Regions from separate parts of the Mumia flava genome, predicted to be linked through region 2. Evidence: riboswitches for the same ligand, from Rfam matches in the RefSeq annotation. Region 2 holds a riboswitch; the other holds the start of a gene.
The links. A riboswitch is a leader RNA that binds a small molecule or an ion and turns the genes downstream of it on or off. The one in region 2 is predicted to bind cyclic di-AMP.
Positions count from the first base shown of each region.

Region 1: it holds a riboswitch for cyclic di-AMP, as region 2 does, so the genes downstream of both, CLV56_RS20080 (C40 family peptidase) here and CLV56_RS21390 (transglycosylase family protein) in region 2, are expected to answer to the same signal.

Region 1 covers NZ_PGEZ01000004.1:28,433-31,830, forward strand. Annotated here, with positions in the region: gene CLV56_RS20075 (DUF3048 domain-containing protein) at 1-754, opposite strand, end outside; gene CLV56_RS20080 (C40 family peptidase) at 847-1,353, opposite strand; cyclic di-AMP (ydaO/yuaA leader) riboswitch at 1,426-1,590, opposite strand; gene CLV56_RS20085 (cysteine desulfurase family protein) at 1,887-3,047, opposite strand; gene nadC (carboxylating nicotinate-nucleotide diphosphorylase) at 3,049-3,398, opposite strand, start outside.
Region 2 covers NZ_PGEZ01000002.1:262,743-266,140, reverse strand. Annotated here, with positions in the region: gene CLV56_RS15455 (hypothetical protein) at 1-829, opposite strand, end outside; cyclic di-AMP (ydaO/yuaA leader) riboswitch at 1,246-1,409, shown strand; gene CLV56_RS21390 (transglycosylase family protein) at 1,413-1,874, shown strand; gene CLV56_RS21385 (amino acid permease) at 1,921-2,544, opposite strand; gene CLV56_RS21380 (APC family permease) at 2,586-3,377, opposite strand.

The DNA.
Region 1 (3,398 bases), on a different contig from region 2:
GTCGGGTGTACCTCGAGCCGGTCCAGCGCCAGGCGGTCGTGGTCGTCGGCGAGAACCGCACCCCGAACGCCTTGGGCATCGCCTTGCCCTCGGGCGCACCCGCGCCGAACGGCAGGTACGGCTGGGGCGCCTTGCCCGGGCTCGACTGCGCGTCGGCGTGCGCCTTCAGGTCCAGCAGGCGGTCGTACGGCGCGCTCTTGCCGGGGTCGCGCGTCAGCGCGAGGTTGCCGGTGTCCTCGCTGGCGAAGCTCACGCCCGCGCCACGGATCTGGCTGACGACCTTGCCGGCCCCGCCGGAGGCGACGAGCTGGCCGCCGGTCGGTGAGACCAGGGCGATGTCGGTGGTCCGGGTCGACCGGACGTGTCCGACCTTCTTGGGGAGGTCGGAGTAGAAGAACGCGGCGATCCGGGTCAATCCGCCCTCGACGAGCTCCTCGACGACGAGGTCGGCCTCGCCCAGGCCGGACTGCGGGGCACCGGCGTCGGTGTTCTCGATCTTCACGAGGTACGCCCGGTGCTGCGGGATGCCGTCCGGCACCGCCTCCCCGGTGAACGGGTTGGCCCGGACCAGGGTCGCCGCGTCGCGGGCGGTGCCGCTCGACGTCGGGGTCGGCGTCGCAGCCGCTTCCGGCTCAGGATCGTCGCCCGAGCAGGCGGCGACCAGCGCGGTCGACAGGACGAGGCCGGCCAGGGCCGAGGTGGTGCGGACGGCGCGGCGGCGCACCACCTGCAGGCGGTCGGAGGTCACGAGCATGCTCCCTATGGTGGAGCAGGGCCGGTGCCGTACCCGGCACCGGCCCTGCTTCGAACGGTCGCGTCGCGCGGAGGTGCGCGACGATCAGCGCGTCAGAAGCGCTTGCGGAGCGTCCCCGCGGACCACGAACGGGTCCAGATCTTCTCGACCTTCACGCGCGATCCCGAGTAGGGCGAGTGCAGGATGCGCTTCTTGCCCCAGTAGATCCCGACGTGGTACTTGCGGCTGCCGCCGAAGAACACCAGGTCGCCCTTCTTCGCGTTGCGCTTCTTGATCTTGCGCACGCGGTGGTACTGGGAGTCCGCGGTCCGCGGCAGCTTGATGCCGGCCTTCTTGAACGAGTAGCTCGTCAGGCCGGAGCAGTCGAACGAGCCGGGGCCCGAGGCGCCGTAGCGGTACGGGTCGCCCTTCTGGCGTGCGGCGACGCGCTCGGCCTTGTCGATCTTCTTGATCCGACGCAGCTTGATGCGCTTGCGCTTGAGGCGCTTCTTCTGCTTCTTCGTGAGCTTCTTCTTGGCGGTGACCTTCGAGCCGACGCTCGACCCGGTGGCCGCCGAGGCGGACGACGCGGAGACGACGCTGACGGTCGCGAACACCATGACAAGAGCGGCAAAAGCCGCGACGGGCAGCGCGACGAGGCGCTGCCAACGGGGGTTGGCAAGCATGATCACTCGGTGTCCCTGCAACGCCTGCGAAGTGAGCTGTCGGGTTCGGGCGAGAGACGTGGCCCGGTCCTGGTGAGGACTTCACCCCGAGCGCGAGCGCCGTGAGGCGTTCACGCAGAAGTTGGTTCCTCCGCTCCTGCCCTGGGGTTCATCACTCGGCAACGGGGGACGTGCGACGGGTGGGCAGGACTCGGCGTCCCGTGCACGATGCTGTTCGCCCGACGTTCCGTGGACCAGGTCTTCAGGGGCCTGGCGAACCGATGAAGTTGTCTGCGGCGGGGGTCCGCCGAACCGCGGGCCACACTAGGCAGACCCGACATGAGGGGCAAACGCGACATCCTCCGCAGAGGCGTCAGAAAGTCACTTTGTGGGAGAAACCGCCCTGGGATTTCAGGCATCCCGCGGTGAAATCATGACCCATCTCACATTTGGTCACAGGAGCATCACAGGGCCGTAACAGAACGGTATCAGTTTCGAAGTGAACCGACCTGGCGGACGGCCTCGACGACCGCGTCCGCGACCCCCTCGAAGTCCCCTGGGCCACCGGCGGTGAACCGGACGGCCGTCTCGGCCACCTCCGGTGAGATCCCGAGCGCCAGGAGCACGGGTGAGGGGTCGGAGGACCCCGCCGCGCAGGCGGAGCCGCTGGAGCAGATCACCTGATGGTCCTGCTCGAGCGTCAGCAGCACCGTCTCCCCCGCCGTCCCCGGGAAGCAGAACGACGCGTGCCCGGGCAGCCGCTCGGTCGCGTGGCCGGTCAGCCGGGCACCGTCCGTGCCCGCCAGGACGGCCCGTACGAAGGCGTCCCGCGCCGCAGCCAGCCCGGCGCTCCACGGCGGCACCGCACCGTCGGAACCCAGCCTGCCTTCTCCCTCCAGCAGCCGCATCGCCGCCGCCATCGCCACCGCCCCGGCGACGTTCTCGGTGCCGGACCGCCGACCCCGCTCCTGCCCACCTCCGTGCACGAGGGGCTCGACGGCGACGCCGGCGCGGGTCCACAGCACGCCCGACCCCTTCGGCGCGCCCGCCTTGTGACCCGACAGCGACAGCGCGTCGACGCCCAGGGCGGCCGGGGACACCGGGAGCGCGCCGAGCGCCTGGACGGCGTCGGTGTGCACCAGGGCCCCCGCCTCGTGCGCGATCGCGGCCACCTGCGCGACCGGCTGCACGGTCCCGATCTCGTTGTTCGCGAGCATCACGGAGACCAGCGCGGTGCGCTCGTCGACCACGGCGCGAAGCTCGTCGAGGTCGACCACTCCGTCGCCGTCCACCCCCACGCGTACGACCTCGAAGCCGTGGACGCGCTCGAGGTACGCGCACGCCTCGAGCACCGCCGGGTGCTCGACCGCGCTCGTGACCACGCGACGACCTCGCGGCCGCGCCAGCGCGATCCCTTTCACGGCGAGGTTGTCCGCCTCGGTCCCTCCCGAGGTGAACGTGATCTCCCCCGCACGAGCCCCGAGGCAGTCGGCGACCGTCCGCCGCGCCTGCGCGAGACCCCGCGCGGGCCCCTCCCCGACCCGGTGGTGGCTCGACGGGTTGCCGAACTCGCCGGTGAGGTACGGCCACATCGCCTCGAGCACCTCACGCCGGACCGGAGTCGTCGCGGCCGCGTCGAGATAGCGCACGTCAGCGCACCACCGCGACGTCGAGTCCCAGGTCGAGCGCGGGCGAGCTGTGAGTCAGGGCACCCACCGAGATCACGTCCACGCCGCACTCGGCGACGGCGCGCACCGACGCGAGGGTGATGCCGCCGCTGGCCTCGACCAGCGCCCTCCCTGCGACCAGGTCGACGCCGCGGCGCAGATCGTCCTCGGAGAAGTTGTCCAGCATCACGGTGTCGGCACCACCGGCGAGCACGGGCTCGATCTGGTCGACCCGGTCCACCTCGACCTCGACGTGGACGGTGTGCCCGAGCCGCTGCCGCGCAGCCCGCAGCGCGGTCGTGATCGCACCGGGGTCGTCGCCGAGCAGCGCAA
Region 2 (3,398 bases):
GGACGGTCGCTCGCGGCTGCGAGAACCGCGCATTCGTGATCTGGACGTACGCCACGTGGTGGTCGCGGAACCCCTCGTACCGACTGATGTCCGTGCCGAACTGCTCCGGCGACTCGGCGTGCTGACGTCCCTCGTACTCGACGACGAGCAGCCAGCGGCGATAGAGGAGGTCGACGCACCCGAGTCTGCGGTCGTCGACGACGAGGTCGACGTTGCACTCGGGCTTCGGCAGGCCCGCCACCACGAGGCACGCCCTCAGCTTCGATTCCCGGGGTGAGCGGGCCCTCGGGTCGAGCAGGCGTACGACCTCGAGGGCGCGTTCGGCCCCGGGCCGCCAGGCGTCCTCGGTCGCGAGCTCGACGATCTCGGGCACGGAGGCGTGGCCGTGGCGCACGAGCCAGTCGCCGAGGGCGATTAGATCGATCATCGCCTCGTGCGCACAGCACCCGACGAACGCCGCGGCAGGCGTGACTCCGATGTCGTCGCACGGCGGCAGCCGGAGTGTCCGGTGCACGAGGATGCCGTCGATGTCGACGTGGTGGTCACGCTCCAGGACGAAGCAGATCGGGCGGAACGGCAGGTCGTCGTAGCCGAGCGCGACCATCCGCGCCGCGTCGGTCAGGTGGGCGTCATCGGGGACGGCGAGCGACGCAGCTGTGATCCAGTCCAGCAGGGTCATCCCGTGGTCGCGCAGCACCCACACCTCGGGGAAGACCCGACGGAACCGTTGGCCGTGCAGGACCTTCTTCGAGAGCCGGGCTTCGCGGGCCTGTCGGTACGAGAACGGGCCGTCGGAGAGGCAGGGCGGGACCGGCGTCGGGGCTGGCATGGGTCCATTCCAGGCGCAGGCGGCATCCGGTGTGGACCGTCGGAGCCGTGACTGTGGACAACCGCCCAACACCAGCAGCGTGTGGACCAACGCAGGTGCGGGCGGCGAGTCGTACGGCCGTCGGTGAGCTGGTTCCCACGCGACCGGGTTGGGTGGGAACCAGCTCACCTCCGCCGGGACCGCGTGGGAACCCACTCACCTCCGCCGCGACCGGGTGGGAACCAGCTCACCGCCCACCCGGGCCGTACGCCGGCCGGACCGCGTGCTCCGCACCGACACGCGGCACGTGAGATGTCCGATGTGACGGGTTTGGCTTGATTCGGGTGCTTACCCTGGCGGAGGTTCGTTCGACCACGCCGAGTCCCGCTCGGGCCGGACGCACCGTCTCTGCAAGGTCGGCCCCCGAGCCGACGAACCGATCTGGAACGACGAGCGGGAGTGGGGGAACCAATTCCGGAGACGCGGCGCCGCCGTGGCTCCTGGGGTGAAGTTCCCTGGTGCGGGCCCGTCCCGCGCCGGGAGACCGGGCACCTTCCGCCCGAACCCGACAGCTCACCTCGCAGGCGTGGCGAAGGAACTCACCATGCATTTCGTCCCTCGGAACGTGGGGCGCGCGGCTGTCTCGGTCCTGGCTGCGCTCGCCCTCGCCTTCGGTCTCCTGGTTGCGTCCGGTGGTGCTGCGAGCGCCGCGAGCGACCGGACCTGGCAGAAGCTCTCCCGGTGCGAGTCCGGTGCGCGCTGGCACATCAACACCGGCAACGGCTACCACGGTGGCCTCCAGTTCAGCTCGAGCACGTGGCGCGGCTACGGCGGCAAGCGGTTCGCGCGGTACGCGGACAACGCCAAGCGCCGTCAGCAGATCGTGATCGCCGAGCGCGTGCTCAAGGGCCAGGGCTGGGGCGCGTGGCCGTCCTGCTCCCGCAAGCTGGGGCTGGGCGGCAAGCACAAGCGCGTCAAGTGGCAGGGCTTCCGCAAGAGCGACCGCCTCGCCAAGAAGAACGCGATCGGGCACTTCCCGCGCTGGTGGCGCAAGAAGTTCTGGTGACCACCGGCCCGACCGGCGGAGGCGGCCGCGATCGTGGCCGCCTCCGTCACTCGAGGTCGCCGGGATCCTGCACGAACGTCTTGCGGCCGTAGATCGCGCGGTTCAGCACCCACGTCGTCGCCCACAGCACGACGCCGACGCCCAGCAGGACGCCGGCCACCTCGTACTGCGCTGCGTCCCGCCCGGACAGCGGCGTCACGAGGTACACGCAGGTGATCGCGCCGAGCACCGGCAACACCGTCGGCGCGTGGAAGTGGTCGGAGTCGACGTGGTGCCGCCGCAGCACCAGCACGGCGACGTTGACGACCGCGAACACCGCGAGCAGCAGCAGCGCGGTCGTGCCGCCGAGCACGGTGACGGCGTTCTCGCTCGCACCGAACACCCAGGTGATGAGGCCCAGGGCGATCGCCGTGGTGAACAGGATCGCCACCCACGGCGTCCGGCTGCGCCGGCCCACGTGCGCGAGCGCCGGCGGCAGGACGCGCTGCCGCGCCATCCCGTACAGCAGGCGGCTGGCCATCAGCATGTTGATCAGCGCGGTGTTGGCGACCGCGAACATCGTGATGAACGGGTAGATGTCGTCCACCGGCAGGCTCGGTGCACCGATCTCCACGACGGTCAGCAGCGGCGTCTCGGACTCCGCGAGGTCGCCGACCGGGACCAGCGCCACCGCCGTGATCGAGACCAGGACGTACGTGATGCCGGCGATCGTCAGCTCAGCCCGCTGAGGATGATCGGTGGGAAGGTGCGGACCGGGTCCTTGGTCTCCTCGGCCATGTTCACCGAGTCCTCGAACCCGACCATCGCGAAGAACGCGAGCGACGTCGCCGTGGTGACGGCCAGGAAGACGTTCTTGTCGTCGGGCGTGTCGAACGCGACCGCGCGTGAGAAGTCCGCGTCACCCTGGGTCATCGCGAACACCCCGACCGCGAGCACGAGGAGCAGGCCGGTCAGCTCGACGAGGGTCAGCACGACATTCGTCATCACCCCGTGCGCGACGCCCCGCAGGTTGATCAGCGCCAGGAGAATCATGAACGCGAGGGCGAGCACGAGGATGCCGCCCGTCGGGAGCCCGAGCCCGAACCCCTGGTCGAAGCTGAGCGCGAAGACCCGCGACGCGGTCGAGGCCGACGTGATGCCGGAGCACATCACCGTGAAGGCCACGAGGAACGTCAGGAAGTGCACGCCGAAGGCCTTGTGGGTGTAGAGCGCGGCGCCGGCGGCCTGCGGGTACTTCGTGACCAGCTCGAGGTACGAGAAGGCGGTGAGCGTCGCGATCGCGAACGCCACCAGGAACGGCAGCCAGGCCGCGCCCCCGACCTCGCCCGCCACCTGTCCGGTCAGGGCGTACACCCCGGTCCCGAGGATGTCGCCGACGACGAAGAGCAGCAGCAGCCTCGGCGTCATGAACCGTCGCAGCTCGGTGCTGCTGTCCGTGCCGCCGTCGCCCTCCCGGCCGGTGCCGGCGCTCGAGGGGGGTCCGTCTTGGGGGTCGGTCGTCACGGCAACCTCCTCGGTGCGCAC